3 regions of the Alteromonas sp. KUL17 genome follow, and region 3 is predicted to be linked to each of the others. Evidence: predicted binding sites of a transcription regulator. Region 3 holds the regulator's gene; each other region holds the start of a gene.
The links. The regulator ArgR, encoded in region 3, controls arginine synthesis, uptake and breakdown. The targets are predictions, from matches to a motif close to ANTGAATANNTATTCANT.
Positions count from the first base shown of each region.

Region 1 (12,591 bases), on a different contig from region 3:
TTCGATAAGTACAGTAGTAGCAATTGCTGCAGCCACTTTACCAATACCGCATTTTACTAGCACCACTTCTATGTCGTTAAGTGTACCTTCGTAAAACGTCAGGTGCTTCCACTGGGTTTCTTTTACATTCCAAAGTGACGCTTTAAGTAGCGCAACTTCTTCGTCCATTGCACCTAAAATACCAATTTTTTTCATAACTTTACCGACGGAGTTGAGGGAGTTTAACGCGTGAATACGCTGTTGAATGCGTTAATTGTATAAGGAAAACGGGCAAACTGACAGAAAAATGCCTCTGTTACCGCTATTTGAGAGTAAGAAAATAGCAAAGCAACAAAGGCCAGGGGAAGTGGGCTTATGTCTTAAGCGGCAGCTGGTCTGCTTGAACGCACTGGGCGAGTCGGGCGCTTTGGTGGCTCTGGATTATGCGTTGGCAGCTGTGCCATTTTTTGCTGTAAACGACGATATGGAATGAGTTTGTTTTCCAAACACTCGCGAATATCGTCAACGGTATAACCAGACTTCACTTTAATTCTTGCGTGAGGAAGGCCGGCAGCATCAAGTGCTCCGGTTACAAACCAGTCTTTTTGTGATTTATAACCATCTTTGCCTTGGCTATGAACTAAGTCGATAGCAAGAACAGGACTCATGTCGTGTTTATCTACTAATACAAAGTCGAGCTGTCTGCTAGAAGCTCTGCTGATGGCTTGGCTTGCCGTCTTTTTATTTGCAGACTGGCGAACCGCCACTAAATCGTTAAGACGCACACGGCACACTATGCGAAACTCTCTTCCCATAGCCTGTTCGATAAAGTTTAAAAAAGAGTGCTCAACGGGGGTGAACAATTGCGGCTTTCGCCTAAATGGAAATGCGACACCGCCGTCTGACAACTTTATGGCACCCAGTGCAACGACAATAAGTAACATCATTAGAATAATTGCCAATTCCATCGTAACCCTCGCAAATATCAATAGTTAAAGCCCACGGAATGCATAATAAAGAAGCCCGCTAAAGTATTTATATCGAAAAAAGCTTGGGCTCCGTTTGCAGTTTGAGCGTCATAAAAATGACACTCACTGTTACCGTGGAGTAGTTATTGATGATTTTGCAAAGCAGATGCCAACATGAGTAGAATTCGTAGTTGTCTTGCTAAAAGGGCTTATTTCGTTGTGGATGTAACAAGAATATCCACTTGAGAGCCAGTATTATCTGGACTGATTATTACTCTGACCCCTTTATCTTCTGAGGATAACAACGTGCGGCCGCTAACTGGCGTGTGAGTTTTTAAAGCGGGGTGCGCCGTTTGGTAAACATTCAGTAATTCACTCGGGGAGCGAGGAGAGTGGTAAACCATTACTGCTGTCTTGCTTTCGTCAAATGCTTGGCATTGTCTTGCATCATCAGAAATCTTAACTTGCTGAAAATCAGAAGGGCAAGACATGATGCTTGGCTTACTAGGTGAAGAGTTGACGCTTTGTTTCTTGGTTTGATCGTTAACTTGCGCATTTAATGAAGCGTCAACAGCAATGGTATCAGCTAAGCTGGCATTGCTCGCTGCTATCGCCAGTGTTAGACAAAATGTAAGTTTCTTAATGTTTAAATGCTGCATAGATAGATTCTTCACCCGATGTGCGATGTCTTTAATTGCTTAAACGATAGTAGAGTCGTAACGCTCGCGCTTCAACTAAACCTTGGTCTATTAACGTATACTTTTAGCATTTTCCGTATCATCGAAGTGTGCATAAAAAAAGCTCGATAGCAGAACTATCGAGCTTTTCGTGAATGGACAATAGGCCTTAGTTAGCGAAGGTTAAACGCCAATATAGTCCATAATCCCTTCTGCGGCTTTACGGCCTTCGTCGATAGCAGTAACAACCAGGTCACTACCACGCACCATATCACCACCGGCAAATACTTGCGGGTGAGAGGTCTGGAATGCAAATTTGCCAGCCGACGGCGCACGCACACGACCTTTTTCATCAAGCATAATGCCGAAGTCAGCAAACCATGGCGCAGGGCTTGGCTGGAAACCAAAGGCGATAATTACCGCGTCAGCTTCTAGTACGTGCTCTGAACCCTCTACTTCAACAGGGCGGCGGCGTCCATTGGCGTCAGGCGGCCCCATTTCAGTTTTAACCAGCTTAACGCCACACGCTTTACCATTTTCGTCTACTGCGATGTCTAGCGGCTGAAGATTAAATTTAAACTCAACCCCTTCTTCTTTTGCGTTAACAACTTCGCGGCGAGAGCCCGGCATGCTTTCTTCATCACGGCGATATGCACAGGTAACTTGTGCAGCGCCTTGGCGGATTGACGTGCGAACACAGTCCATCGTGGTATCACCTCCACCTAGTACTACTACGCGCTTGCCTTTCATATCAACAAAGTCAGCGGGGTCCTTTTCAAGGCCCATTACGCGGTTGGTGTTGGCGATAAGGAAAGGAAGTGCATCATATACGCCTTCAACGTGTTCGTTGTCGAAGCCACCTTGCATCGACTTGTACGTACCCATGCCCAGAAATACTGCATCGTATTTATCAAGCAAATCCTGGAACTGGATATCTTTACCAATTTCAGTGTTAAGTACGAACTCAACACCCATCTCGGTAAAGATTTGGCGACGTAGCTTGATTACGTCTTTCTCTAATTTAAAAGACGGAATACCAAATGTAAGTAGGCCACCAATTTCTTCGTATTTGTCGTAAACAACAGGTTTAACACCGTTACGAACCAGAATATCAGCACATGCAAGACCAGCAGGGCCTGCACCTACAATCGCCACTTTCTTATCGGTCCATACCACGTCAGACATATCTGGGCGCCAGCCCATTTTGAATGCCGTATCGGTAATGTATTTTTCAATACTACCAATGGTAACAGCGCCAAAATCATCATTCAGCGTACATGCACCTTCGCACAGTCTGTCCTGTGGACATACGCGGCCACATACTTCAGGCAAGCTGTTGGTTTTGTGAGACAATTCCGCAGCTTCTAAAATGCGGCCTTCATTTGCCAAGCTTAACCACTGAGGAATATAGTTGTGCACGGGGCACTTCCATTCACAGTATGGGTTACCGCAGTCCAAGCAGCGATCTGCTTGGCCTTCGGTTTGAGATTGGCTTAGCGGCTGGTAAATTTCCGCGAATTCATGTTTACGTACCATGATCGGCTTTTTAGGCGGATCAATACGTTCAACATCGACAAATTGATATACGTTTTTTGCCATAAACTAAATCCTCCTACTGAGCCTGAATGCGTAATTCAGCACTTGAACGACTGATGTGACCAAGCAAGTTTTTCACATCACTGGTTTTCGGCTTAATAAGCTTGAAGCGTTTCAGCGTTGCGGCGAAATCAGTAAGCAGAGACAATGAGTGCTCGCTTCCTGTTTCTTCGTAATGCTGATTGATTAAGCCACGTAAGTGTTCAGCAAGAATTGCTTTATCTTCAATTGGCATTACATCGACCAGTTCGGCATTCACGCGGTTATCAAGGTCGTCGCCATCATCCATAAGATAAGCAAAACCACCTGTCATACCTGCACCGAAGTTAACACCAACCGGACCAAGTACAGCTACAATACCGCCTGTCATATATTCACAGCCGTTATCGCCAATGCCTTCAACTACCGCAATAGCACCAGAGTTACGTACGCCAAAGCGCTCGCCAGCACGGCCAGCAGCAAACAGCTTACCGCCTGTTGCACCGTAAAGGCAGGTGTTACCCATAATGGCACTGTCGTGGGCGTCATACGAGATATCGCGCGGCGGGTGGATAACAAGCTTACCGCCAGTCATACCTTTGCCTACATAATCATTGGCATCGCCTTCAAGATGCATATGTAGGCCGCCAGCGTTCCACACACCGAAGCTCTGACCCGCTGTACCGGTAAGTTCAACCTTGATAGGTGTATCTTCAAAGTCGTGGTTACCGTGGTGTTTAGCGATTTCACCTGATAGCAATGCGCCGACAGAGCGATCCGTATTGCGGATTGGGTATTTAAGGGTAATAGATTTACCGTCAACAACCGCTTGCTGGCCGTCTTTAAGCATCTGCGCGTTCAATTCACCTTTATCGACAGGCGCGTTAGTCGTTTGTGAGCAGAACAAGCGCGTATGGTCGCCTGCTTTAGGCTGCGCTAGCAACGGAGACAAATCTAAACGGTTTTGCTTAGCGGTAATGCCGTCTAGCACTTTAAGTAGCTCTGTGCGACCAACAAGGTCGTCGAACTTAGCAATACCCATAGACGCCATGATTTCACGCACTTCTTGAGCAATAAACTTGAAGTAGTTCATTACCATATCAGGTAAGCCAATGAAGTGGTCGTCACGCAGTTTTTGATCCTGCGTTGCAACACCGGTCGCACAGTTGTTCAAGTGGCAAATACGCAAGTATTTACAGCCTAAGGCAACCATTGGTCCTGTACCAAAACCAAAGCTCTCAGCGCCTAAAATACCGGCTTTTACTACGTCTAAGCCTGTTTTCAAACCACCGTCGGTTTGAACGCGTACTTTGTGACGTAAGCCGTTTTCAATAAGCGCTTGCTGAGTTTCAGATAAACCAAGCTCGAACGGACTACCCGCATACTTAACTGATGTTAGCGGGCTTGCACCTGTACCGCCGTCGTAACCTGAAACTGTGATAAGGTCGGCATAGGCTTTCGCTACACCCGTTGCAATGGTGCCAACACCCGGCTCAGATACTAGCTTAACGGATATAAGTGCCGTTGGATTAACCTGTTTCAAGTCGAAAATTAGCTGTGCTAAATCTTCAATTGAGTAAATATCATGGTGCGGAGGCGGTGAAATAAGGGTTACACCCGGCACAGAGAAACGTAGCTGTGCTATGTACTTATTTACCTTATCGCCTGGAAGCTGACCACCTTCACCCGGTTTTGCACCCTGCGCCACTTTAATTTGAATAACGTTAGCGTTAACCAAATAGTGAGGCGTTACGCCAAAGCGACCTGAAGCCACCTGTTTAATTTTGGAGTTCTTTTCAGTTCCAAAGCGAGAAGGGTGTTCGCCACCTTCCCCTGAGTTAGACTGTCCGCCCAAGCGGTTCATGGCTATCGCCAGTGCTTCGTGCGCTTCAGGGCTTAGTGCACCAATTGACATCGCTGCTGTATCGAAGCGTGGAAATAAGTTTTCCGGTGCTTCAACTTCGCTAATATCAATAGGGTCGCAATTAGGGTTTATAGCTAGCAAGTCGCGAATGTGCGCAGGCGCACGCTCGTTAACAAGCTTGGCATATTGCTGGTAGTCGTCGTAGTTACCCGACACCACAGCCTTTTGAAGCGTACTGACTACGTCTGGGTTATAGGCGTGATATTCGCCACCGTGCACGTATTTAAGCAAGCCGCCGTGATCGACAGACTTACGCTTAAGCCATGCAATACGGTTTAGGTTGATAAGGTCTTGATGGAAATCATCGAAACCCGCACCTTGAATGCGTGAGGTTACACCTTTGAAGCATAGCTTCATCACTTCGTTGTTAATACCCACTGCTTCAAACAGTTTAGAGCTACGGTAACTAGCAACGGTACTAATACCCATTTTCGACATGATCTTATACAAGCCCTTGTTGATACCCTTACGGTAGTTCAACGTGGCCTGCATAGGAGAAATATCTAGCTCACCTTTTTCACAAAGCTGCTCAATAGTTTCATATGCAAGGAATGGGTAAACCGCAGTGGCACCTAGGCCAATCAACACCGCAAAATGGTGTGGATCGCGGGCACTTGCTGTTTCAACAACAACGTTAGCATCGCAGCGCAATGACTTTTCAACTAGGCGACGCTGTACCGCACCAACTGCCATAGCTGCAGGGATAACCAAACGATTTTGCTTAATGTTTCTGTCAGACAGAATAACGAACGCAGCACGCTTGTTTTTAACCAGCATCTCTACTTCGTTACACACGCGCTCGATGGCTTTCTTTAAACCTTCTTGCGGTGCATATTGAAGCTCCACGACTTCTGAATAGTAGTTGTCTGGGTTAAATTCGCGCAACTGTTTAAGGTCGGTATACATTAGTACTGGCGAGTCGAACAATACGCGGTCGGCGTAACCTGAGGTTTCGCTAAATACGTTTTGCTCGCGGCCAATACAGGTTGCCAACGACATAACGTGGTTTTCACGTAGCGGATCGATTGGCGGGTTAGTTACCTGTGCAAATTGCTGACGGAAATAGTCGTAAACCGTACGCTGACGCGAGGACATAACCGCCATTGGCGTGTCATCACCCATAGAGCCAACGGCTTCTTGACCGTCTTTCGCAAGTACTTTTACAACTTGTTGAATTTCTTCATAGCTGTAGGCGTGTAGCTTGTGATACACCGCCATGGCATCGTCGTCAAACACACGTTTACCAATTAATGACGCATCAAGCTTTTCAATTGGTGTAAGTCGACGAATATGCTTGTCTAGCCACTCTTTATAAGGGTGACGTGCTTTTAAGTCTTCATCAATTTCAGTAGAGCGCCAGATTTTGCCTGTATAGGTGTCTACAGCAAGCATTTCACCTGGGCCTACACGGCCTTTTTCAATTACATCGGCTTGCTCGTAATCCCAGATACCTACTTCTGAGGCTAGGGTAATGAAACCGTTCTTAGTGATAACGTAACGTGCAGGACGTAGACCATTTCTATCAAGGTTACAGGCTACGTGGCGACCATTAGTTAAAACGATACCCGCTGGGCCGTCCCATGGTTCCATGTGCATAGAGTTGAACTCGTAAAATGCACGAAGGTCATCGTCCATGGTTTTGTTGTTTTGATAGGCGGGTGGAACAAGTAACCGCATGGCACGGAATAAATCCATACCGCCGGCTAAGAATAGCTCCAGCATGTTATCCAGTGATGATGAGTCTGAACCTTCAGTATTAACAAAAGGTGCTGCATCTTTAAGGTCTGGAATAAGTGGCGTTGCAAATTTAGCTGCACGTGCCATGGCCCAGTCGCGGTTTCCTTTGATGGTGTTAATTTCACCATTGTGCGCAAGGAAACGGAAAGGCTGAGCAAGAGGCCAGCGCGGTAATGTGTTTGTTGAAAAGCGTTGGTGGAAAACGCAAATTGCGCTTTGCATACGCTCATCGGCAAGATCGTGATAAAAGGCAGGTAAGTCTTTCGGCATTACCAAGCCTTTGTAGATCGTTACCAAGCCCGACAAACAAGCTACGTAAAAATCGGGATCTTTCTCAAGACGTTTTTCAGCGCGGCGGCGGATCATATACAAACGACGCTCAAGGTCGCGTTTTCTCCAGCCTGCTGGTGCGTTCACAAATACCTGTTCAATTTGTGGAACACCCGTTAGCGCTAATTCACCCAGTACTGAGTGGTCGACAGGCACTTCGCGCCAACCCACTACTGAAAGTGTTTCTTTTTCTAGTTCTTCATTAAGTACTTCACGCGCGGCTTGCGCAAGTACCGGGTCCTGACTTAAGAAAATCATGCCCACGCCGTATTTTTTGCTGAGTTTCCAGCCATTTTCTTCGGCGATTGCATGGAAGAACGCATCCGGTTTCTGTAGTAATAAACCACAGCCGTCACCGGTTTTCCCGTCGGCGGCGATACCGCCACGATGCTGCATACGGTCTAAACCGTGAATAGCAGTCGTTACCAATTCGTGACTGGCTTCCCCATGAGTGTGAGCAATTAAGCCAAACCCACAGTTGTCCCGGGAATCATTGGGATTATATAAACTCATCTCTTAACTCCTTCAACCTTTTGACTGGGCAAGGTATGCGTTGCGTGTAGATGCGCCTAGGTTTGCGTATCACAACATTATTAGACGTCTTTTAAGCCTGCGAGCGGTATTGCTTGCGGCGTGCGCCTTTCTTGTCGTTATTTATTATTAGAGGATTCCAGTCGTTTCCGCATTTTTATGCATTATTGCGATGCGGGCCGTACAAAATACCCACATTAAAAACTAAAATCAAACGCTAAAAGTATAAGCTTTATAGTGAATTCGTATAAATATAATTAAGTACTTAAATATCAATTGCATACATCGTCTTATTTATGTTTGTAACAAAAATGTTATCAGCCAATAAATGGAGATAGTTTAGCTTCATCAAATGATATTGGTTCTCATTTATATTTTATCGGTGAATAATTATGCGATTCAATCGTTGTTTTATGTTGTCAAATGGCGTTTATTTGTATTTTTATTTAATTGTAAAGACAAGGTTCCACTTACATAAGTACTTTGCTATATTGGTTAAAAATCATTCGCGTGTAATGTTATTGCTCATCACTGCAAGACTTGATACGGCATTCGTTTTATTTTTAAGGGTGTATAGGTGACGGCTACGGAATAAAAATTCACTGAAAGCACATGCTATCTGGCCAATAAGGGCTATTCTATGAAAGCACTACACGCAACATCTATTTATTCCTTTGAAATAGAAGACCATTTATTGAACGGCGAAAACGTGAGTTTTAAGCCCTCTCCAAATACCTCTGGATATTTCCAAAGCGGTAGCCCCGATACCATCGTTATACACTTTACGGCTGGCAGTAGCCTGGAGTCCTCTGTAAACGTATTAACCAATGCAGACAGCGGTGTGTCTGCTCACTTTGCCGTAGGGCGAAATGGCGACATTGTTCAAATGCTATCGACTAATAAAATTGCGTGGCACGCGGGAGAAAGTCACTATGAAGGTCGCAATGGCTTAAATCGGTATTCTATTGGTATTGAACTAGACAATGCGGGCCAGCTTAAGGATAGAGGAAACGGCGCGTATGAAAGTTGGTTTGGTGAAATTTACGATGAGCATGAAGTGTTAGTTGCGCAACATATTAATCAGCAGTCAACCGGTTACTGGCACAAGTATACCGAAATACAAATTTCGAGAACGCTTTCACTCTGCAAAGCGTTGTGCAGCCATTACAATATTTCTACTATTGTTGGGCACGATGAAATTGCGCCGTCTAGAAAAGTCGATCCCGGCCCCGCTTTTCCTATCCAAAAATTCAAGGCTGCCGCCTTAAAAGGTAATAGTGAACAGTGGGCGACGGAAGCGAGCGAAACGAATTCACAACGCGAAGCGCATGATCAAATACAACGGGATAGTGTCAGCGCAGTAAAGCGAGTGGCTAACGTAAGTGCTAATTCATTGAATGTAAGAAAAGGACCCGATATTACTTTCTCAAAGATCGAAAATGGATTGAACAAGGGAGAGGTACTTAAAATACTGGAAAAGCAAGGAGAGTGGGCGAAAGTGTCTTACACAAAAGTAGGGTGGGTAAATACTCGGTATATAAATGAAATTACCGAAAAGTCACCTTTCAAATCCTGAGGTCGTCCAGGACGGTAGATTCCCGCTTTGACAAACCGCATTCCCGAAAAGGGGAAAGCCTGATAGGATACAGGCAAAATAAGTTTAGAATAGACGTACATGCATTCAGATACACCAAACGATTCTTGGGCAATCCGCTTTGCTCAATTTGTTCAGCGTTTTGGCACTCTAAAGCTCAGCATTTTGTTTGTTGTTCTTTCGCTGGTGTTCACGCTAGGCGGTTCCTACGTGATACGCGTAAGTATGGGAAGCCAGGTTCAGCCCGATGACTTCATCAGTGCTGTAGTACTGACCATGTTATCTGCGCCTTGGGTACTTTATTTCTTTAGTGAGTTAATCAAGCAATTAGAAAACTCACGTACCAACTTAAAGGAAGTGGTAAGCCAGTTGGAAAGTTTGCGTGAAGAAGATGTCTTTCTTAACCGCGAACTTCAAAGCAACATCAGACAGCTTAATCACGAGATAGAGCAGCGCAAGCAAGCACAAGAAGAGCGTGAAGCGCTTTTTAAAGATTTAGAAAAAGAAATTCAAGATAAATCCGAACAAGAAGCACAAGCACGCCGCTTATCCACACTGTTACGTTCCATCATCGATGCTTCGCCAGACTTAATTTACTATCGCAATGAAGAAGGTCGATTTGCTGGTTGCAATCGCATTGCCGAGTTGATGACAGGCAAAACTGAGCAAGAACTGCTTGGCTTAACGCCAAAAGATGTATACGAAGAAGAGCTAGCTAGGCAAATTGTAGCGAGTGATCACGAAGTTCTAGAAACCAACGCCAGTATCACTGAAGAGCTGTGGCTTCGCTTTGCTGATGGACGTCGTCGTTACTTCGAAATGAAGCGTGTACCTTTCTTCGATAAAGACGGTAATCGCCTTGGCTTGTTGTCGTTCGGTCGAGACATGACTGAGCGTAAGCAAGCTGAAAATGCTGCTGCAAAAGCAAGTACCGACAAAACTCGCTTTATCGCAACCATAAGTCATGAGCTACGCACACCGCTAAACGGTATTGTGGGCTTAAGCCGTATGCTGCGTGATACCGAGTTGAGTGAAGAACAATTTAACTGGGTAAGTACGATATACGCCAGCGCTATAACATTAGGTAATATTTTTAACGATATTATCGACCTTGATAAGTTAGACAGAGATAAGCTTGAGCTGAGTCTAAAAACCATATCGTTGAAAGACTTTACCGAAGAACTTAGCAGCATTATTCGTCTACTTGCAGCCGACAAACAGCTAGAGCTTAAAACGACAATTAACGAGCCGCTTCCCCGTCTTGTTGAAATAGATGGTACGCGCCTTCGTCAGATATTATGGAACATCCTGTTTAACGCAGTGAAGTTCACACAAAAAGGTCACGTAAGTCTAACGGTTTCATCGACGAAACCTGATGGTGATAAGGCGTATGTAACATTTGTGATTGAAGACACGGGCGTAGGTATTCCTGAAAGCGAAATTGATAAGATTTTTGCCATGTACTATCAGGTTGATCACCCTGACCACCAATCGGCCACAGGTACCGGTATTGGATTGGCAATTTGTAAGCAAATGGTCGACTTGATGAAAGGTGAAATTCACGTTTCAAGTAAAGTGGGTAAAGGCACCCGTTTTGAAATTGTGTTGCCTGTTCAAATTTCTAATAGCCCGATGAAAGTCGCGCAGCTTCAAGTGACAGGGCTCAATATCTTGTTAGTAGAAGATATTGAATTGAACGTAATGGTCGCTAAAGCCTTGCTCGAGAAGCTTGGCCAGAAAGTCGATGTAGCAATGACCGGTCAAGAAGCCATAGACAAAGTCAGGGAAAACCAATACGACCTTATCTTGCTTGATATTCAATTGCCTGACATGACAGGATTCGATGTGGCAAGTACGATTATTGAAGAAGATCTGGTTATGCAAACGCCTATCGTGGCGCTAACGGCAAACGTCATTAAAAAGCGTGATGAATACTTAGAAAACGGTATGGATGACGTTATTGCGAAGCCGATCAAAAAATCTCGCGTTATCGAGGTGTTTAACGAGCTGTTCCATGCACCACCTGCACCGCTTGAAATTGATGGCGAAGTAGAGCGCCCTGAACCTAACAAAACATTAAGTAACATTTTAGATATGGACTTGTTACAGATGTTAGTTGATACCATAGGGGATGAAATGGTGCGCGCTAGCGTTAAAGTATTCCAAGAGAAAATGCCTGAATACATGGAAATACTGCAGCTAAGCTTAAGTGCGGACGAAAAGTCAGAAGTGTGCTCACAGGCTCACAAAATTAAAGGCGCCGCTGGCTCTGTTGGCTTGGCTCGCGTACAGCGTATAGCTAATCAAATTCAACAGGGAGACCACCCAACATGGTGGGAAAATGTCCATGATTGGGTAGAAGAGCTACAAATGGCCGTTCAGCACGACATGAAGGCACTACACGATTGGCTGAATGAACAGCAGGTTGATGACTAGTTAGCATAACGCGCTCTTTAATAGGTAACGTAAAAAGAGGGCTTGCCCTCTTTTTTGTTATAAAAACTGCGCTAGAGAAAGCGGTCAGAGCAGCGTTGCTAAGTAGCTAAGCCTCTCCTTAAAAAAAGCGGCAGGCTGATCTTATTTATACAGTGGTAAAAGGAATTAATGCGATGACAATTAGCGCACAACAAGAAACCGTGTTTTCAAATAATCAGCTCAGTGTTGAGGAAATTCCCTCACTTAAAACGCTCGCATTACTTCCTATATCCAAAAAGTACCGGACACTAAATATCCTCTCCATTGGATTGATAGCCTCAGTGCTAATAGGTATTGCTTCTGCGTTACGATTCCAAAGCTTTTGGTCATTGCCAGAAGGACTGCTGCAAGCCTACCCGTATGTTGTTGCTGGTATCGTCGCTGTAGGCTCTCTATGGGCGCTGTACCACTTTTTTGCTGATGTACGCATATTTTATGCGATTCGAGAGCAAGACATCAGTAAGCAGTCAGGGCTAATTTTTAGAAAACTCTCGTGCCAACCTATTTTGCGTGTTCAGCATGTAGAGGTTAATCGCGGTCCATTGGACAGGTGGGCGGGTCTTGCCTCACTTCAGGTGTTTTCGGCTGGTGGTGAAATGCACACGTTTGAAATACCTGGGTTAAGCATTGAAAGGGCAGAGCAGTTGCGTGAGTTCATTCTTGCTCATAAAGACATAGGTGCACGCTAATGACGGTATCAGAAACGCCCTCACACCAAGCGCCTACACTTAATCAGTCAAAAGAGCTGAAAGAAGATGCTGTGCTCAAATCCCATGGGCAGGATGCTAATATGGAAGAACC
Region 1 is NZ_BJKJ01000014.1:42,614-55,204, forward strand. Features, by position in the region: gene KUL49_RS13145 (5'-methylthioadenosine/adenosylhomocysteine nucleosidase) at 1-195, opposite strand, end outside; gene KUL49_RS13150 (DUF2726 domain-containing protein) at 360-947, opposite strand; gene KUL49_RS13155 (hypothetical protein) at 1,157-1,606, opposite strand; gene KUL49_RS13160 (FAD-dependent oxidoreductase) at 1,808-3,223, opposite strand; gene gltB (glutamate synthase large subunit) at 3,237-7,703, opposite strand; gene KUL49_RS13170 (N-acetylmuramoyl-L-alanine amidase) at 8,362-9,297, shown strand; gene arcB (aerobic respiration two-component sensor histidine kinase ArcB) at 9,397-11,751, shown strand; gene KUL49_RS13180 (PH domain-containing protein) at 11,925-12,479, shown strand; gene KUL49_RS13185 (PH domain-containing protein) at 12,479-12,591, shown strand, end outside.
Region 1: a site for ArgR is predicted at 8,103-8,120, ahead of KUL49_RS13170 (N-acetylmuramoyl-L-alanine amidase). Genes of this name have one in related genera too.

Region 2 (12,591 bases), on a different contig from region 3:
CTTTAGGGCCGTTGACCGGTTTTGCCATGAACCCAGCTCGCGATTTTGGTCCTAAGCTTTTTTCCCATATTGCGGGATGGAAGTATGCGCTTGATGGGGCGAAAGACATTCCCTACTTTATTGTGCCTATTGTAGCGCCTATATGTGGAGCATGCTTTGGCGCTTGGCTGTACCCTGTATTAATAGGTCATTCCCTTTCACCAGAAAGTCGCGCCTGCACTATTCCAAACGATTGCGAAACTTCCGCTGTTACACAAACTTCTGAAGCGTGTGTCGATAGAGGGTAAGCTAACTATTGATATACGAGCGGCGATGGCCTATTTTACGCCGCGGTTGAACTTACAAAGAAGCATAGCGTGTGTTTTATTTAATAGCAGTTACTGTCCTGTGGGCATTTTCCTTTTCGCTCATAGGCGAGTTTTTGGCTGGCTCAGTAGACAGTTATTTTGCTGTTTTGACACGCATTGTGCTCGCCACACTGGTCTTCCTTCCTTTCCTTAGGCCGGCATTATTGAGCCTTAAACAAAAGGTGATTCTGGCCAGTTTAGGTGCTGTGCAGTTAGGGTTAATGTATATTTTCTTCTACCACGCATTTTTGTTTTTAAGCGTGCCAGAAGTGTTGCTTTTCACCATTTTTACGCCGCTTTATGTCGCCATTTTGAACGACGCCCTGTTTAAGCGGTTTACCCCGTTTTATTTATTGTGCGCACTTATTGCCACCGCAGGTGCAGCCATAATTCGCTTTGATGGCGTGACTGATAACTACTGGTTTGGTTTTGCCATTGTTCAGGGTGCCAATCTTTCCTTTGCACTAGGACAAGTGGGTTATAAAAAGCTGACCTCGACTTTTACAGCCCAAGTACCCTATCACAACGTATTCGCGTGGTTTTATTTAGGCGCGTTAGTTGTAGCCTTGCCCGCTTTTTTCCTTTTCGGCAACCCAAGTCAACTACCGCAAAATACCGAGCAATGGGGAGTGCTACTGTGGTTGGGTATTGTGGCATCAGGGCTTGGATACTACTTTTGGAACCAGGGGGCGCTGGCCGTTTCTGGTGGTACGTTAGCTATTATGAATAACGCACTTATTCCAGCGGGGCTTGTGGTTAATTTACTGCTTTGGCAAAAAGACACCGACTTTTCTCGCCTGCTTCTTGGCGGTACCATCATTGCTATTGCACTTTGGATGTCCCATCAACACGCTAAGAAGCAGAAACAGTTATAAGCCTCAAAAAGGCCAAAGCTACGCAGGACTATACTCACTCTCCATGGTGTAGTCTTTGCGCGGCCCAATGACCTGCCACGTAGAGCGCCACACAGGCCACGCTGTGAAGTCATAGCGCACCACGTAATTATCGTCGCCACATAAGTGCTCAGCGTTTGGGTTGGTCGCACTGAAAGAATGAAAATAACGTTCATCATCGAACAACACTTCAAATAAACCAGTTTGAGGCTGCTGCCAGAAATACCGACGTTCTGCGGGCATTACGCTTTCGTTAGGCGCAGTTACTTCGCCTTTTTCGTAATACGCCAAGCCGCTTTTTTCTTTTTGTACGCAGCCTTCCAGCCAGCTAAATTCAGCCTCGCCAGAAAAGGTAAATACATCGCCATTTCGCTGGATGATTTTGCGCGTTAGCGTCCATCGTCCAGCAAAATCGTCCAAGGTATGAGGAGAATTAACTGTCATTGCGCCGTCCTTACCAAAAATAGGTAACAGTGGCAGAATATTGGTCGCCGCGACCCGGCGTTCCTGGGATTTCTTCAAAGCGCTCATCCCACAAGTTATCGACTGCCAATACCAGACTTAACCCTTCAATCTGAGCAGGTGAATATGTGAAAGTGACATGTGAGAAAAACGCAGAGTCATCGCTGTTTCTAAGCGCATTGGTTTCTTGTTTCCGCCACTCGTTGTCAATGCGCACTTCAACCGTATCGGTTGCAAACCACACCACCCCAAGGGTGGCGCGATGCGGCGGATAGTTAAGCGCGTAAAAGCTCGCGTCTACCTCATCAATTCGATAGTCTTCAGACTTATCTAAATAGGTGTAGCTGGCCACCACATCTGCGCTTTCCAAGCGTTTAATGGCAATCACCTCAACACCTAGGGTTTCGATGTCGACCGGGTTTGCACTGCGAGCTGAAGTAGCATCGAAGCTATACGTCCAATCTGTCAGCTCGTTATCCCAGCGATAGAATACAGCGGTATCAACTTTGAAAGACGTTTTATCAAATGACGCCCCAAACTCTAGGTTTTTGCTGACTTCTCGCTGTAACTGATTGTTACTTCTAAACAGACCGCTTGTGGTGCTGCCGCCTACAGCAGTGTAGCCAGCCACCTGCGTCGCCTCTGCATACGAAAGATAGAGTGTACGCGAGGCATTGCTCCCTGCTTGGGTAAGCCAACTAATATCGCCCACAAAAGACAGTCTGTCGTCGTCGCGATTTGTATCGTCAAACGCCCCACCTAAACGAACGGTAAGCAATTCATTGCTGTTCAACTGAGTTCGATACTCGGGCACTACGCTTATTTTGTAGTAGTCGCGAGAGGTGAAATTGTTCTCTAGCGTGGTTGATGTGATGTCGTCTGCAGTAAGCTGTGCTGTGTAGTTAATACCGAATTCTTGCGAAACATTATGAGTACCGGAAAATGCCAATGACTTCACTTGGGTTTCATGAAACGCCTGAAACGCTTCAGGATTTTCACGTGAGAATACGTAACGGTCGTCATTCTCTCTGTAGTAAGCAGAAACTTCAAAGGTATTTTTCATGCTCTCTTCGCCGTAGCGCTGTTTGTGATTTAGCATGACCAAACGGGTTTGAATGTCTTCTGTTTCGTTTACGTTAAAAGGCGTGTACAAGTTAGGCCAGCCAAAAAACTTTTGCTGAAAGCCATAAAACACGTCGGTTTGTGAGTCATCACTTGCCAGCTGAATACGCCCTGACGCGCGTTCGAAATTATGATCGCCATTAGCAATAGTGCCATCACTTTCAGAGCGAGAATACTCCCCTTCAACCCCAACAGACCAACCAGGTAAATCACTAAGCGCGTGCTTTACTGCACCGTGTACACGCTGCAAATTGAAGTTGTTATTACCTACTCCCACTGACACACTGCCTGCTGTTTGGATGGGACGCCAGCCGTAAGACACCGTACCTACAGAGCTATTTACACCGTAAAGCGCGTTATCGACCCCTGTGGAAATACTCGGCTTCGTCAACATTTCTGGCGCAATCGGAATTTCAGCAAAATAGTGCCCCGTTTGCGGGTCGATAAGCGTTGCGCTTCCTATGCGAAAACCCGTGTTTTCGAATATACCGCCGCGAATAGTCACGTCAGCCTGCGCTTCTGCCATGTTCCTTGATTGCAAATCGACTCGCGGATCGTACTCTAAGTTAGATATAGGTGAATTAAACGTCCCTACCGGCTTGTTGTTCGCCGTCGCTGCCCCTTCAATCGTAATTTTTTCTACGCCTTTTTCGTTGCTGTCCACGCCAGAGTTAGCGTTTGATGAATCAACACTTTCAGCGGCCATGGCGGTAAAAGGTAAAGTACAAAAGAGCAAAGATAGGATTGTGTGACGCATTCAGTGTCCTAGTTAAAAATTTAGGTTCAGCCTGCAGGCAAGAGTAATAAAAACGCGAAGTGTATAGCATTAGCAGACCGAGGAAAACGCTGCGCAGGTGAGTTTAGACCAGTAAGTTTATTTTTACTTACAGCTCTGCACATTTCTATTTATCAATATAAACAGACTGTATGTATCTGTAGCAGCCCGCAATAATCATCAATCTCACCTTATTGTCTGCTTACCTTCCTTGCTAAAAGAAACGAGATAACATAACATTCGCGACCTCTACAAAACCTGCCAAAGACACGTAATACCTTGCTTATGCTTGATCTTAAAACACCATTTATATTTTCTTTAGTTGCATTATCAGTAAGCGCCGCTGCGCAAAGTGATGAAAGCTCCCTTCAAGGTGCTCATGATGAACTTGAACACATTGAGGTAAAAAGACACTTTCAGCCATACCGTGGTAATGTACCGCTAATCGACACCCCACAAGCAATCGACCGAATTACTGCTGATACCTTAGCGAATGAAGGGATCACGCGTTTCATCGATGCGCTAGATTTTGCGCCCACCATTGTTAGACAAAACAACTCTGGCGGCATGTTCGATAGCTTTGCGATCCGAGGTTTTTCTGGCGATGAAAATAACCCATCGGGTTATTTAATAAACGGCTTCAACGTGCGTGGCTATAGCGGTAATAGAAGCACGGTTAACGTTCAAACTATAGAAGTAATGAAGGGTCCGGGATCAGCCTTATATGGTCAAGGTGAACCTGGCGGTACCATTAACGTTATTACCAAAAAACCTCAGTTCGAAGAGCAAGGCTACATCCAGGGTACCGTAGGTAATTTTGATAAAAAACAAGTAGAGTTCGATTACACGAACGGCATTAATTCAGACATGGCGTATCGCGTTAACGGTTCATACGAAGACTCTGATACTTATCGCGATAACGTGTTTTTCAAGAATTTGAACCTTAACCCTTCATTCATTTGGAACATTTCTGATCACACCAGCTTAAGCTATCAGATGGAAATACTGGATCAGGAAAAGCCGCTTGATCGCGGTGTGTTCATATTAAATAACGACTTTGACGCCGTAGATGCCGAAGACTTTTATGGTGATGTTAGAGACGGAGCCCATGAAGTTAAAGCCTTCGGACATCAGCTAGTGTTAAATCACGAGTTGAATCACAACTGGCATTTACTCAGTGGCTTCGCCTACAGAGACTCTTCTTTTGAAGGGCAGTCTTCAGATACTGAACTGTCAGAAGGCCGTCAGCTTTTGTATACCGATCCATCTATACTTTCAAGGCAACGCAGAACCCGTGACTATCAAGCGCAAGACTTATCACTACGCTTTGAATTAAGTGGCGTGGTAGACGTGGCAGGCTTCGTAAATAATGTCTTGTTTGGTTTGGACTATTACAACTACCACATCGATACAGACTATCGTCGTTGGCGCACTGCGTGGGGGGCGGATGATACCACTTATAGCATCGACCCTGAAAATCCAGACTACACTATTTTCAGACCTGACGTTACGCCCACTACACTCACGGCTGAAAAGCAAAAAGGGCTAGGTTTCTACGCACAAGATGTTATAGAGCTTAGCGAAGCAACCAAGCTTTTAGTTGGCTTTCGCGTGGACAAATTCGAGCAAGACATTCTTAATAAGTTAAGCAATGAAGGGCAAGAACAAGACCAAACGGAAGTGACGCCACGCTTTGGTTTCGTCTATGAAATCAATGATTCTGTAAGCCTTTACACTAGTTATGCAGAAGGTTTCAGACCCAACCCCGGACTTGACTCTGACCGCAACGCGTTTGACCCTGAAGAGACCACCTCTTTTGAGGTAGGAGCTAAGTGGGAAAACATTGCTGATATGTTTTCTGGTAGCGTCGCTATTTTCGATGCTGAAAAGACCAACATGCTTACCGCTGAACCTAACACTGGCTTTTCAGCTACGCTCGGTGAAGTTGAAAGCCAAGGGGTAGAATTTCAGTTAACCACTGACCTTACTTCAGACATTCGCCTTGATATGGCATACGCATACATAAATGCTAAAACCGCTAACGAAGTCAATAACTTGGATTGGGGCGTGCCTATTCCAAAAGGGTCGCGATTAATCAATATTGCCAAGCATTCGGGGTATATCTCGCTTAACCATTTCACCAGCGTATTTGAAAAAGAAGCGTTCTTTGGTGTGACCATGCGTTACGTGGGCGATCGCTTAGGACAAACCACCGATCCAACATTCATTTTGCCGTCTTATACCCTTGTGAACTTAGCAGGGTCGGTGAATATCAGCGATGCACTTTCTATGAGATTTGACGTGAATAATCTGTTCGACAGAGATTATTTTGAGAACTCATACCATCAGCTTTGGACCATGCCGGGCTCTCCGACTAACTACACAGTAAGCGTTAAGTACCAGTTCTAGTAATAAAATCAAACAAGCCGGTGGCTTCGATGTTCCGGCTTGTTTGGTATACATTTCTATTCGCCGTTTTGCACTGGCATTTTCCCTGAGTCACGGTTTTCCCACCCGTGTCCGTTGAACGGGTCTACACCTAGCTGCTGCATAATGTAGGGGAAGTCAACGTTAACCCAATTATCTACAATTTTACCGTCTACCACTTTCCAAAAATCCATATAGCGAATTTCAACTCTTTTACCGGTAGGCTCTATTCCCATAAAGGTTCCAGTGTGAACCGCTTCTTGGCGACCAAACGCAGCGCACCACTCACCTTGTGTGACGCGAGCTTCATCTATACAAACTTTATCAGAAAACGCAGCCTGAAACGGTCGCTGCCAGTTGTCTTGAAACTCTTTTAACCCTTGTTTGAAACCGCAACCTGCATTGCCCATCCAGCGAAAGTTCTCGCTGAAGAAACGGCCCATATTGTCGATATCATGACCATTTAATCCATCGACCATAGCGTCAATGGTATCAATGGTTTCCTGCGTTTTTGACAAGTCGTTGTCTTTTGTAAGAATGCCTTGTTCTGGACGTGAACCTTTCATCTCATATCTCCCAAAAAAGTGTTGAGTACTGCATATTAAAAGCTCTGTTTAAAGAATGCGTAATTGGGGTTTTGAAACAGAGCGTAAAGTAGATATTTAGCGCTAAGAACCAAAACTGGGCTCATCACCCTAGTGATTGCCCAGTTTGCTCAGCGTTTAAAATAGCGCACTGCGCTGCACGTGTTAGTCGAACTTGTACTGTAAGCTTACGCCGTATGTACGCGGGTTATTCCAGTTTGCCTGAATGGAGTTGATAGGCAGCCCATTAAGCACTTGAGACTGAACCACTGCACGAGTAAGCACTTCTTCATCCGTCAGGTTATTTGCAAAGAAATCGACGTTTAAGTTTTCATTTACTTCCCAAGAGATGCGAGCCGTTACCATGGCGTGAGCATCTACTTTTGTTTCAGGAATATTGATATCAAACGCGTAGTGATCGTCAACAAAGTTCACATGAAGATAAGGCGTTAAGTAACCGCCATTTGGCAATGAGTACTCATACCTTGCGCTTAGGCCCAGCGTATAATCTGGCGACATAGCTGGAGAGTAACCCGCAAAGCTAAACTGGCTATTTGGATCGTTTATATCCTGACGGCCATCAACATTGCCTAACCCAAGTAGCGGCTGAAGTTGAGAATTACCTACAGCAAAGTCGTCAGCGAACTCGGCGTTAAGAAGCGCCAAGGTTGCATTTAACGTTAACTCGCTTAGTGGGCGCCATTCCAAATCAGCTTCTAACCCGTAGGTGTCAACCTGACCACCGTTTTCATAGTATTCAAAGGTTGTACTAACGCCAGTAGAAACGCACTGTGCCACGGTTAAGTCAGTTGTTGTGTCGTTACACGATACTGCAAACAGCTGCGCTTTCACGTCATCGTATTGGTTTGCAAAAGCAGAAACGTTAAACCGAACGGTGTTATCGAATAAAAAGCTCTTCAAACCAATTTCGTAAGAAATAACTTCTTCATTGTCGTATAGCGGATCGGCACCACGCGCTACCACCCTCGCGTCGTTAGCACCACCAGTACGATAACCTGTTGCTGCACTGGCATAAACCATCATGTCTTTTGCAACATCTAGCTCGTAAGCTAATTTCCACAATACCGCTGAGTCGTCCCAATCGGGAATTGAATCGCCTGTAAATGTCTTTTCGTCTTTGTTGTAGCGAAGGCCAACCAACAAGCGGTTGCTGTCGTTAAGTTGATAACGAGCTTGGCCAAATACGGCTACAGAGTCGACTTCATGCGGATCGTGATTTGGATTTCCCCACGAAGGAACCGTAATAGAATCTGGCTCACCGTTACCGGTTGTATCCTCACGCCACAGCCATTCCCAATCCGCTTCTTGCGAGAACAAATAAACGCCTGCTATCCAAGAAAACGGGCTATCGCTTTCAACAGACGACAACTGTAGTTCGGTAGAAAACGCTTTTTGATCGTCCTGACGTCCAAAGCCACCAACAAAGTCTAAGCCACCATCGCTGTAGTCGTTATCGTAGAATTGCTCGCCTGACAGTTCAGAATAATTGGTGGTCCACTTTGCGTTTGCCCAGTCCATCGCCCAGTCGAGGGTCAAGGTTGCCGACCATGCTTCTTGGTTATCGAAAGACACCGCATTTCTGTATACATCGTATGGGCCTTCATCATCTCGCTCAGCATCAGCAGGCTGATAAATGTGGCCAGGTGTTACCGTAGCAATAGGGTTGTAAACGCCCGACCCCGGTGAGGTTTCAGAAATTTGATAACCCGCAATTTGTTGGTAACCCCAAATCGCTTCTGAGTTTGCGTCTTTCTTACTATAATCAAGGCGAAGCAATGCAGTAACATCGTCTGAGAATTCGTATTTAGTCGTGTTACGTAAGTAGAATTGGTTCTTTTCACGTAAATCGTCTGACGAGCCCGGCAAGAAATGGTTTTCGATCATGCCGTCATGACGGTCGTGGCTCATGACAAAGCGCGTAGCGGCCTTATCACTTAGCGGCAGGTTTAAAATAGCTTCATAGGCCGAACGGTCATAGCTACCATGAGTAAGTTTCACAGAACCACTGGTATAGCCAAGTTCAGGCTGCTTTGAGATAACGTTGATACTACCTGCAAATGTATTTCTTCCATACAGTGTTCCCTGCGGCCCGCGCAGTACTTCAATGCGCTCAATATCAACGTAAGCCCCTAAGCCACCGGTGGTCGTTGGCACATAAATACCATCCTGGAAAATACCAACAACTTGTTCAGCAATACCTGTACCGGCCACGCCAACTTCGTTGGTACGAGCACCACGCATAGCGGGACGAACTTCACCACCTGAGCTGCCTATTCTTAATCCGGGAACAACGTTTTCAAGACCACTAATATTTTCAATGCCGTTACGCAAAATATCATCTGCACCTAACGCGCTCACAGAAGACGATACTTCCTGCAAATCTTGAGATTGTCGGTTTGCTGTTACTTCAATACGTTCAACGCCCGCTGCTTTAGCTTCGCTGTCAGGGGTTTCTTGTTGGGCGCTAGCGCAAAAACTAACGCTGATTAGAAGTGCACTTTGAATAGCGCGGGAGAGGTATGTTGTATGGTACTTTCGTTGGTCTTGCTTCATCGTGATAGTTCCCGGATTAATAAAACCTTATCTGCAGTAACCTGTTAGTGCCCTGCGTTTATCAAGCCTTTGATGACCCTGCCTGTGACAACATCATACTAGGTTGTTTAATTCTTGGTCTAAACAAACATACAACTCTATTTACTTCGAAGTCAATAAAAATGTTCAAAGATTGTTAATTCATGAATTTTAATTTTTTGTTTAAATACATTGAGAACAAATAAACACATGTAATAAAAGGCTTTATTTATAAACAATGAGCTTTAACAATGACAGCAAAAATAAGATTTCGAAGTATAAATATAGACTTCAAGCCAAAAATGACTGGTAGGATCTGCATAGAAAAATGGCACTCGAATGGATAGAAACCGAATGCTGATGCATGAGTTAAGCATTAGTGAAAAAAGGTAAGAAAGTGCACTTGAGATAGCTTGGGTTATCAGAAAGCCCACCTAGCAAAAACGGACGTTTTGCTAGGTAGCTTCGAGGGAAAATGACGTCAGTCAGTACACCATTTTCAGGTATAAAGCCTTTGGTATTGTTCGATTAACTGTAGGTGGTAGTGCGCGATAAGATATCTAACCCTTGCTGTTTTAACCAATAAGGCACATCCATCAACACCCAGTTTTCCAGTAATTTATCCCCTTTGCGATAGTACACATCGACCACTCGCATGTCGGCACGTATACCCGAAGCAGGCATGCCGAACAAGCCTCCCCCGGCCGTATTCGATAGGTTCGGCCAACCAAAGAAACAAGCAAAATTGCCTTCACTAAAGCGCGCCACATGACCATTAAACACTTTATCTTTCAAACCTTTACGAAAAGGAAATTGATGTTGCTGCTGGTAACGCTCGATAGTAAATGTAGCCCCTATTCCCGCTGGGCCATACCACACCATATCTTCACTCCAGCATTTGGCGAGAAGCTCTGGAGGACAGTTGTCGTTACCCGATTTATTTAAAGAATCTAGGTCTCTTACCATTTCCTCAACCAGCTCAATGGTCTTTTTAGACTCCTTAGGATCTTGCTCTTCAAACAATAAACCGTTGTGATCACATGGCCCTGGATAAACAAACGTATGGCCTGTTTCTACGGGCAAAGGATTAAGCCCAACTTGCTGCATTAGTGCAATTAAGTCGAAGAAAATAGCGTGGCTAACTATCTTATCTTCACGTACTTCAAAAAACTCGGCATACCGTAAAAAAGCCAGTTTGCCCGTACTTCTAATGCCAAGAAATGGCTTGTCGAACAGTCCAGCAAAGTGACCCATCGACATAACCCACTTGCCTTCGCCGGCGCTGTTATCTCCCGCCATGAATACGTCCTCACGGCGCTTCATACGCGTAAAACTCTGTTTTAACGGCTCCCACAACTCTTTCACTAATTCTGCTGGAGTCGAACATTTATCAAACGGATAGCAGGCATAAATCTTTGCATTTTCATCAACATACGATTTCACTACGCCTTTAACATCACTTGCCTCACCTTTGTCAAAAGCGGCTTGATAGGATCTGACAACGGCTTTTTCGCTATTAAAACTCATGACTTACGCCTCTTTGTTTAAAAAATTGTTAATACTGGCCTGAAATAATTAATGACTTCGAAGTCATTATGTATTAGGTTGAATATTATTGTAAATAGAAAGCGCGCTTATTAAGCAGGCAGAGTAAAGAATATGACTGAAAATTTTGGCGTTTTAAACTGGTCTATCTTAGGCGGGTACATCATTGCGAACCTGTTGCTAGGTTTGGTGATTGGTAAAAATATAAAAAATTCCGACGATTTTTATCTCGGTCAAAAACAAACTCCGTGGTGGGCAATAGGTATTTCGGTTATTGCCACTTACGTTAGCGCCATGACGTTTCTTGGGGCACCAGCCTGGGCTTATTCAGAGGGGCTATCCGTTATAGCACTTCATTTGAACTACCCTCTCGTCATCATGGCTGTAATCATATTCTTTTTCCCATTCTTCTATAACGCGGGTGTCGCGTCCATTTACGATTACCAAGAACGGCGTTTCGGCAAGCGTGCCCGCGCCATGGTATCCAGCATTTTTATGCTAAGCCAAATCATGAGCTCAGCAGCTATTCTTTATGCTACCTCTCTTGTGTTGTCGTTCATTACTGGCGTACCTGTAGTGTGGTCTATCGTTATAGTTACTGCCATAGCGCTTATCTACACCATGATGGGCGGCATTACTGCCGTAATTTGGACTGACGTTATTCAGTCAGTGATCTTATTTGTGGGCGCGGGCATCATTATGTACGCCCTGCTTGAAAGCGGCGACACTACGCTATCTTCATCAATGAGCGAGCTTAAAGCTCAGGGTAAATTAAACCCACTTAATTGGGACTTCGACTTTACTGAAGAAACTACAGTGTGGAGCGGCATTATTGCTATGACGCTGTACCACATCACCGTTTACGGCACCAACCAAATGATGGTGCAGCGAACGCTGGCTGCCAAGAATATTGGTGACGCCAAAAAATCTTATTTATTAATGGGTTTCTGCGCGTTCTTCATCTACTTCTTCTTCATTGTACTTGGCGTGTTGTTCTACGACTTTTATCAAGGCAAAACCTTCGAAAACAGCAACACAATCATTTTGCAGTTCGCAACCGATTACGGCTTGCCGGGTTTAATGGGCATTATTGCAGCCGCGGTTATGGCCGCTTCCATGTCTAGCCTAGATTCCTCATTTAACTCGCTATCGACAGTGGCAACTATCGATTTCTACATCAAATACTTCAAGAAAGACGCGTCGGACGCCCATTACCTTAAGGCTTCACGTATTTTCACCTTGTTCTTCGCTGTACTTATTATTTTTCCAGCAATTGGCTACCACCTATTCAGCGAAGGCTCAATTTTAGAAATTTTGTCTAAAGTAGGCTCCTATTTTGTAGGTGCGCAAATGGGCATGTTCTTCTTAGGGTTCTTCTCTAAGCAAACAACCGAAAATGGCCTGATCATTGGCACATTGAGCGGCTTTATTGTTGTGACTTTAGTGGCCTTAAATACAGATATCGCGTGGCCTTGGTACTGCATCATAGGTGCAAGTGCCAACATTGTGGTGTCTATGATTGCTAGTCGCCTTATCGATGGCGTTCAAACCGAATACAACGCTTATACCATTAAAGGGCAGCAGCAACACTTCGCGCGCGAAGGTCTCGATGAGAAAGAGCAAGGATGGTATCGCGTACCCGGCCGCGTAGACCCAATCAACTACATATTGTTTGGGTTCTTCTTACTCACACTCGTGTTCTTATTTTCAATTCAATTTATGTTTTAAAAGCCAAACTCAGCGCTTTTGAGGGAGATTCTATGAGCGAAACATCCATAGCAAAAACGGTGTATTGGCAGCCTCTGCATGACATGCTGGACCCTGCCCGAAGTAAAACGCAAACC
Region 2 is NZ_BJKJ01000011.1:71,097-83,687, reverse strand. Features, by position in the region: partial or broken gene KUL49_RS11525 (aquaporin) at 1-287, shown strand, start outside; gene KUL49_RS11520 (DMT family transporter) at 359-1,222, shown strand; gene KUL49_RS11515 (DUF6314 family protein) at 1,241-1,684, opposite strand; gene KUL49_RS11510 (TonB-dependent siderophore receptor) at 1,695-3,581, opposite strand; gene KUL49_RS11505 (TonB-dependent siderophore receptor) at 3,885-6,008, shown strand; gene KUL49_RS11500 (ester cyclase) at 6,065-6,592, opposite strand; gene KUL49_RS11495 (TonB-dependent receptor) at 6,776-9,184, opposite strand; gene KUL49_RS11490 (ester cyclase) at 9,731-10,729, opposite strand; gene KUL49_RS11485 (sodium:solute symporter) at 10,862-12,475, shown strand; gene KUL49_RS11480 (nuclear transport factor 2 family protein) at 12,508-12,591, shown strand, end outside.
Region 2: a site for ArgR is predicted at 10,780-10,797, ahead of KUL49_RS11490 (ester cyclase). Genes of this name have one in related genera too.

Region 3 (8,490 bases):
TGGTTCATTAGACGTAGTTACCAAATCGGGTACAAACGAGTTCGGTGGAACGGTTTTCTATGAAAAAGTCCCTTTCACAGGTGATGCATATAACGACAAAATCGATGAAGAATTTGACGTAGACAATGAAGAAGTCTCATTTGGCGCATCACTTGGTGGCGCGCTTATTCAAGATACCTTGTTTTTCTTTGCTTCATATGAAGAGTGGGAAGAAGAAGTAGCGTTTAACTACGACATGGATTCGCTTGACGGTCACAACGTTACAAACGAGCAAGTAGATACATTTTTAAATACGCTTAGTAGTGTATACGGCTTAACAGATTCGAAAGGTACTGCGCCTTCACCTGACAGTGATAAGAAAACGCTAATCAAGCTAGACTGGAACATCAACAGCGACCATCGCGCTGATTTCACGTATAGCTATCAAGATAATAGCTCTGCTCGTAACTATACCAGCAGCAATTCTCAACTGAATATGACGTCTAATGGGTGGTCGCAAGATTCAGAAACCACTATTTACACCGGTCACGTTTACTCATACTGGACAGACGACTTTTCATCTGAAATTAGTATTTCCTACAAAGATTACACACAAGCGTCAAATACAAATTCAGACTGGGGCGAAATCAACGTTAGAACTGGAACCGGTACGATTATAGCGGGCCAGGATGAGAACCGTCACGCTAACGTGCTGAAGAATGAAGTATGGACTCTAGGTTTCCACGGTGTATATCTTGCTGGCGACGTTGAGTATAAGTTCGGTCTAGAAATGGAAGATACATGGAACTATAACGTTTATGGACGTGACTCAGCAGGCACTTGGTCGTTTGAAACTTTAGAAGACTTCGCAAACCGTGCACCAGACCTGGTTGAATACTCAAATGCGTATACAAACGATATCAATGATATCGCCTACGATGTTGATAGTACGCTTTATACAGCGTATGGCGAAGCCAACTTTGAGCTATTTGAAGATTTTGAAGTAACCGCAGGTTTACGCGTTGAATATCTGACAGTTGAAGATTCACCCATGTTGAATCAGAACTTTCTTGATACCTACAACTTTGCCAACACAGAAAACCTAGACGGCAATACTATGGTGCTTCCACGTCTTGGGTTTGAGTGGTCAATTAATGAAGATCTTACTCTACGCGGTGGTGTAGGTCGCTTCACTGGTGGTTCTCCACTTGTTTGGATATCGAATGCCTACACCAAAAACGGTGTAGCGTTGGACCAGTATTCGACAGAAAGTATCGCGCCAGAGAATGTTATGTTTGATCAAGTACCTCAGGTGCTTAAAGATCAGCTTTCAATCGGCTCAGGTTCTACCAACTCAATTGACCCTGATTTCGATATGCCGTCTGATTGGCGCTATCAAATCGCAGCTGATTATATCTTCGACGTAGAAGGCTTAGGCAACAACTTCTCGTGGACAACAGAATTAACGTACGTTGACAAGAAAGATGCGGCAGCGTGGGTTGAGTTAGCCAGAACGCCTGAGGTAACTCTTGCAGATGGCCGTATTATTTACGGCAGTGTATACGATGGTACAGATAATGCTGGAAACTACGATATACAACTGACGAACGCTTCTGACGGTGGCCGAAGCATTCTGTTTACTACTGCATTAGGTAAACAATGGGACAACGGTATTAGCCTAAACATGTCATATACGCATCAAGACATTACTGAGGGCGCGCCTGGAACAAGTTCTACAGCAGAATCTAACTATGTTTTCAATATTGCGACAAACCGCAATGAGCCAAATGTTGATACTGCGTATTTTGAAGTACCGCACCGCTTTGTATTAAACCTTGGTTATACGCATCAGTTCTTTACTGGTTACAATACAGACTTTAACCTGTTCTTTGAAAGACGTTCTGGTCGTCGCTTCTCTCACACATTGGGCCTCTACAACGATCCTGACTTCGGTGATCAATTTGGTATCAACGGCGGTGATTACCAGATTTACATCCCTGAAGGTCCGAACGATCCGCTTATGGACTTCGAAGGTGGTTTAAGCTACGAAGAAATCATGGAAGTAGTGACAGCGGCAGGCCTTGAAGGTTATGCGGGTTCTATCATTCCTAAAAATACGGGTTCTCAGCCTTGGATCACGTCAATGGATCTTTATATTTCTCAGGAAGTACCAGGGTTCTATGATGACCACAAAGGGAAGGTTTACCTTTCAATTGAAAACTTTGCAAACTTGTTGAATGACGATTGGGGTAAAGTGTACCAAGTCGAGTATTCAAGTGTTGATTTGTTCGACTTACAAGGTGTTAACGAGAACAACCAGTATCAGTATACCAATGCGTTTGATGGTAACGCGGGTCAAAACTGGGATGAGTTCGAAGTGGATGAGTCTACGTGGCGTATTAAAGTGGGTGTTAGATATACGTTCTAATATAAAAAGAACATTTATCAATTAAGCACCGCGTATTAATTAAGCGACATATGACTTAGTTTATTACGCTCTTGTTATTAAGCCCGATTTCGATACTGAATTGAAATCGGGCTTTTTTTTGCGTTCAACCCGCCCTGCAAGTATTCCTATTCTCGCAAATTGTCATACGAAAGAAATAATATCCCCCTAGTATATTGGTGTTTCTCACCAGAATGTTGACACTCGTCTATTTTTGTCACAAAAATGTAATAGATTGGCTCTGTGATAGTTATTCAGAGCTAAACGTATGACAGCGCATTAAGTCGTAGCACTGCAAATAGAAATAAAAAAGGAAACTACACATGAGAACACTCACTCGATTCAATCGTGTCGCCGCTGCTGTGGCAATATCGATTGGTTTATCCTCTACGGCTATGGCACAAGTTACCTCCTCGGAATTGAACGGCAAAATAGTAGGTCCGCAGGGTAACCCCGCAGCAGGTACAGTTGTAACTGTAACTCACGTTCCAACAGGCGCAGTGAAAACTGTAACGGTAAATAACGGTGGTACGTTCAGTCTGCGAGGTCTTCGCGTAGGTGGTCCATATACAGTTGTTATTAACTCTGACGAATTCGCTGATCAGACTATCAACGATGTTTACTTAGAGCTTGGTGAATCAGCGTCTATCGAGCGTATGCTTGAGCCTGCGGCTGAATACGAAAACATTGTCGTTACTGGTTCTCAGGTTAGCAGCTTATCTTTCGGTCAAACGGGCCCGGTAGCAAGCTTCGACCTTTCTACTCTTCAAGAGGCACCAGCAATTAACCGTGACATCACAGACATCGTTCGTATCGACCCACGTATTTACGTAGATGAAGGCGGTAGCAACGGTATTCAGTGTGTGGGTAAAAACCCGCGCTTCAACAGCTTGACTGTTGACGGTGTTCGTATGAACGACCTTTTCGGTCTTAACTCAAATGGCTACCCAACCGAAAGAATGCCTTTTTCTTTCGACGCTATTGCTGGCGTTTCAGTTGAAATTGCACCTTTCGACGTAATTTACGGTGGTTTCTCTGCGTGTAACATCAGTGCGGTAAGTAAAACAGGGACTAATGAAGTTCATGGTACTGCGTTCTACGACTTCGGTAGCGACAGCTTACGTGGTGACTCACTTGAAGGTGATGACATTACGCTTGGTGACTATACCGAGAAGCGTTATGGCTTTACCGTTGGCGCACCGCTAATCAAGGATAAATTATTCATCTTTGCAGCATACGAAAAGCTTGAAGGTGCTAACACCTTCGATCGCGGTGCCATTGGTTCAGGCGCAATCAACGAAGTTGCACTTACTCAAGATCAGCTAGAAACTATTCAGACGGTGTCTCAATCTCTGTACAACTTCGATGCGGGAACAACGCCGCTAAGCATGCCAAACGAAGATGAAAAGCTACTTGTTAAATTAGACTGGAACATTAATGATAACCACCGTTTTGCATTCACCTATAATTATAACGATGGTAACAATTTCGTAGAGTCTGATGGTGATGCTAACGAATTTGAGCTGTCTAGCCACTTATATGAGCGAGGCGCAGAACTTCAAACATTCGTAGGTGTCTTGTACTCTGACTGGACAGACAAATTTTCGACTGAAATTCGTATCTCGCGTACAGAGTTAGATAACCTTCAACGCTCCATGTACGGAAATGGTTCTCCTGGTGATAACGATTTTGGTGAGATCAAAATCTTGTTCGATATGGAAACAGAAGATGATGCTGATGACCTTACGGTTTACTTAGGATCTGACGATAGTCGTCAAGTAAACCAATTAGATTGGGAAGCGATCAGCCTAATGTTCCGTGGTAACTATTATTTTGATAATGGGCATACGCTTACTTTTGGTTACGAGAGCGATGACCTTGATATCTATAATCTATTTGTGCAGCACTCTGAAACATCCATCTTTTTTGAAAGCTTAGATGACTTCGTTAACGGAACCAATGCCGAAATCGAGTATGGTTACGCCTATTCCGGTGAGTTGTTAGATCGCGCTGCAGAATGGGGCTTCAAGTCTCACTCGGTGTACGCTCAAGACGAGTTTTATTTAACCGACGATTTAAAAGTGGTCGCGGGCTTACGTTACGACTGGACAACAACGTCTGACAGACCTATTGAAAATACGGAATTTACTGAAAAGAATGGTTACAGCAATACTGCAAACCTCGACGGTATAGGATTGCTTCAGCCACGAGTTGGTATTAACTACACCCTAAGTGATAGTACAGAGCTGCGTGGTGGCTTCGGTCTATTCTCTGGCGGAAACCCTAACGTTTGGATGACCAATAACTACCAAAACACCAACGTATTAGGTGGGGAGGTAGAGGGTGACTATGCTAACTTGTTTGACGGCAGCGTTACTTGGGTAAATACAGAAGACGGCGTTACTGCTGGCCCTGGTTACTCAGTGCCGTCTGATCTTGATGCGCTAATGGACGCAGGCCTAGGTGAGAACTTTGAAAGTAATAACCTTGACCCAGACTTTGAAATGCCGAGCGAATGGAAGTTCTCTGCTGGCGTGACTCACATCACGGACGAAGACTACGTGTTTAACGTAGATCTATTAGTGAGTGTTGCTCAAGACCAAGCTATGATTAAGTATTTAGGGTTTGACGAGGTGGGTTTCACTGATGATGGTTACATCGACTACGAACTGACCGGTTACGGTTCACTTGAATTAACCAATTCTGACAAAACAGTGACGTCGTACTCATTTACTACGACGATGAATAAGTCGTGGGATAACGGTATTTCCGTAACTGCAGGTTATAACTACAGCGATGCGGAAGATGTTCAACCCATGACCAGTTCCGTTGCCTTCTCTAACTACCAATACCGCGCATTTACTAATCCTAACGAAGATGTTGCATCACTGTCCGATTGGAATATCAAGCATCGATTAACGGTTGATTTCCGTTATGTCACTGAGCTTATCGACGGTTATAACACGATATTCTCCGCTTTCGGCGTGGCGCAATCAGGTAGGCCTTACAGTGAGGTCTTTTCTCAAGATGACAGTAATGCAATCTTCGGCTTTACACCTTACATCGATGATGAAGCAGTATTACCAATTGGCGTTGCTCGAAACTCAGAAGAGAGTCCTTGGTGGACTAAGGTTGATGTTGCGATTAGACAAGACATTCCGGCTTTCCACAAAGACCACACCGCGCAGGTCTCATTTGTAATCAATAATTTCACGAATTTGATAAACGACGATTGGGGTGTGCTTGAAGAACCTGAGTTTAATCGAGTTGTAATAGGAACTGCGAACCCTACGCCACGTCAGGGTGACGCGTCTCTATGGGAAATGCGTATAGGTGTTAACTACCGCTTCTGACCGCGATGGTTAATTTCCCTAAGACATGTTGTAGTGTTAGGTGCCACTCTCCTTAACAGGAAGTGGCATTTTTTTATAATGCTCATTTATCTAACGACCATGTTATCAAGCGATCTCTCGCCTTTTTAATGATCTAACTGCGTACTTTAGCCGAAGTAATAAGCGACAAATTTTTAAATGCTCGCAAGGAGGGCTTATGACAAAACGTATGCTAATGGTTATGACGTCTCACGAAATTATGGGTGATACAGGAAAGAAGACCGGCATGTGGTTAGAAGAGTTCGCAGCGCCATATTACGCATTTAAAGACCAAGGCTATACTATTACGCTGGCATCGCCGATGGGCGGACAGGTACCTATTGATCCCAACAGCCTTGCTGATGATGCGATGACAGATGACGCTATACGTTACACCAAAGATGAGCTAGCACGCAGTGCGATGGCGTCAACAATACCCCTTGAAGATGTGCGTGCGGAAGAGTTTGACGCGGTCTTCTATCCGGGAGGCCACGGCCCTTTGTGGGACTTGTCGGATAACGCGCATTCTATCAAACTCATTGAAGACACTATAGCGGCAAATAAGCCCGTTGGCGCGGTGTGCCATGCACCAATTGTACTGAAAGACGTCAAAACACCTGACGGTAAATATTTAGTGGAAGGAAAGTCGGTTACCGGTTTCTCGAACAGCGAGGAAGCAGCGATGGAGCTCACTGATGTTGTACCTTACCTTGTTGAAGATGAGTTGGTGAAGAAAGGCGGGAATTACGAAAGTGTAGAAGATTTTGCTGTAAAAGTTTGCACAGACGGCTTATTGGTTACTGGACAAAATCCTCCATCGTCACGGCCCGCGGCTGATGCCCTTATCAAGCTTCTGTCTTAATCGACGTTAAAATCCTATAAATATTGAAACCGCATTAGCCATGCGGTTTCTTTGTCTCTAGTAGCTAAGATTGCACTCGAAGCGCTTTTCGAGCGTAATCGTGTCAATGAACAACATCGCTTTGGCTAAACGTTCTCAAACAGGTCTTCAACACGCTGTCTTAGTTCTTCGATTCTAGATACATCCGCTGGCGCGATGAAAATAGTGTCGTCACCTGCAATGGTGCCCAAAACTCCGTCTTTCTTACTTAATGAGTCAAGCAAGCGCGCAATAAGCTGTGCAGCACCAGGGCTGGTTCTAATGATTACCATTACGTTGTTGTGAACGATATCCAGTACCAGCTGTTTAAGAGGGCTTTTAGCCGTAGGCATACCTAGCTCTGGAGGCAAGCAATACACCATGTCACCTCGGGCATTTCGCGTGCGTACCGCACCGAATTTGCTTAGCATTCTAGAGATTTTAGATTGGCTGATGTTGTCGAAACCTTGAGCTTTTAAAGCATCAACAATCTCGCCTTGGGAACCGTAACTTTCGGCTTTAAGAATTTCTTTAAAAGCTTTGATGAGTTGCTCTTGTTTTGCGTTTGCCATTAGCGCTCTTTTCTTTTTTGAGGGTTATCGTTAGGAATTATATTTAGTATGCGTATATTGTGCCGTACAGGTAGACTTTGCGCAATTTCTTTGCATAATCATTCATGATAATGAATATCGAGATAAAATCGCCATAAATAACGTTAATAAGACGATCCGGTGATTGAGTTTTCCCCCGCGTTGCATTAGTGTGACGTTCCGTTTAAATACGTGAAGTAATCCCATAGGAGAAATGGTATGAAAGTAGCCGTGTTAGGTGCTGCCGGTGGTATTGGTCAGGCGCTGTCTTTGTTGTTGAAAACACAATTGCCAGCAGGTTCAGATTTAGCGCTTTACGACGTAGCGCCAGTTGTTCCTGGTGTTGCCGTTGATTTGAGCCACATCCCCACTGCGGTAAAAGTAACCGGTCACGGTAAAGATGACCTAGCTGATGCACTAACTGGAGCAGACGTTGTTCTAATTCCAGCGGGTATGCCTCGTAAGCCAGGTATGGATCGTTCTGATCTGTTCAACATCAACGCCGGCATTGTTAAAAACCTAATCGAAGGTGTAGCTGATAACTGCCCGAACGCGTGTGTTGGTATCATCACTAACCCAGTTAACACTACTGTTGCTATTGCAGCTGAAACGCTAAAAGCTAAAGGCGTTTACGACAAGAACAAGCTTTTCGGTGTAACGACACTAGACGTTATCCGTGCTGAAACGTTTGTTGCTGAACTTAAAGGTGTAGATGTATCTTCTGTGCACGTACCGGTAATCGGTGGTCACTCTGGTACAACTATTCTTCCTCTACTTTCACAAGTTGAAGGTGTAGAGTTCTCAGACGAAGAAGTTGCTAGCCTAACTACTCGTATCCAAAACGCTGGTACTGAAGTTGTTGAAGCTAAAGCGGGCGGCGGTTCTGCAACCCTATCAATGGGTCAAGCAGCAGCACGTTTCTGTTTATCTCTAGTTGCAGCAATGCAGGGTGAGAACGTTGTTGAGTACACTTATGTACAAACTGACGACAGCGACGACGCAGCATTCTTTGCACATCCAGTTCGCCTAGGCGCAAACGGTGTTGAAGAAATCTTGCCATACGGCGAGCTAAGCGCATTTGAAGAAAAAGCGAAAAACGACATGCTTGAAGGCCTACGTGGCGACATCAAGCTAGGCGTAGACTTCGTAAACGGCTAATAACGCCTGAAGCGGATGTACTAGCATCCGCTAGAAAAGGCTGGATACGTTCTTACGTACCCAGCC
Region 3 is NZ_BJKJ01000044.1:1,052-9,541, forward strand. Features, by position in the region: gene KUL49_RS20455 (TonB-dependent receptor) at 1-2,407, shown strand, start outside; gene KUL49_RS20460 (TonB-dependent receptor) at 2,749-5,778, shown strand; gene KUL49_RS20465 (type 1 glutamine amidotransferase domain-containing protein) at 5,975-6,658, shown strand; gene argR (transcriptional regulator ArgR) at 6,784-7,248, opposite strand; gene mdh (malate dehydrogenase) at 7,486-8,424, shown strand.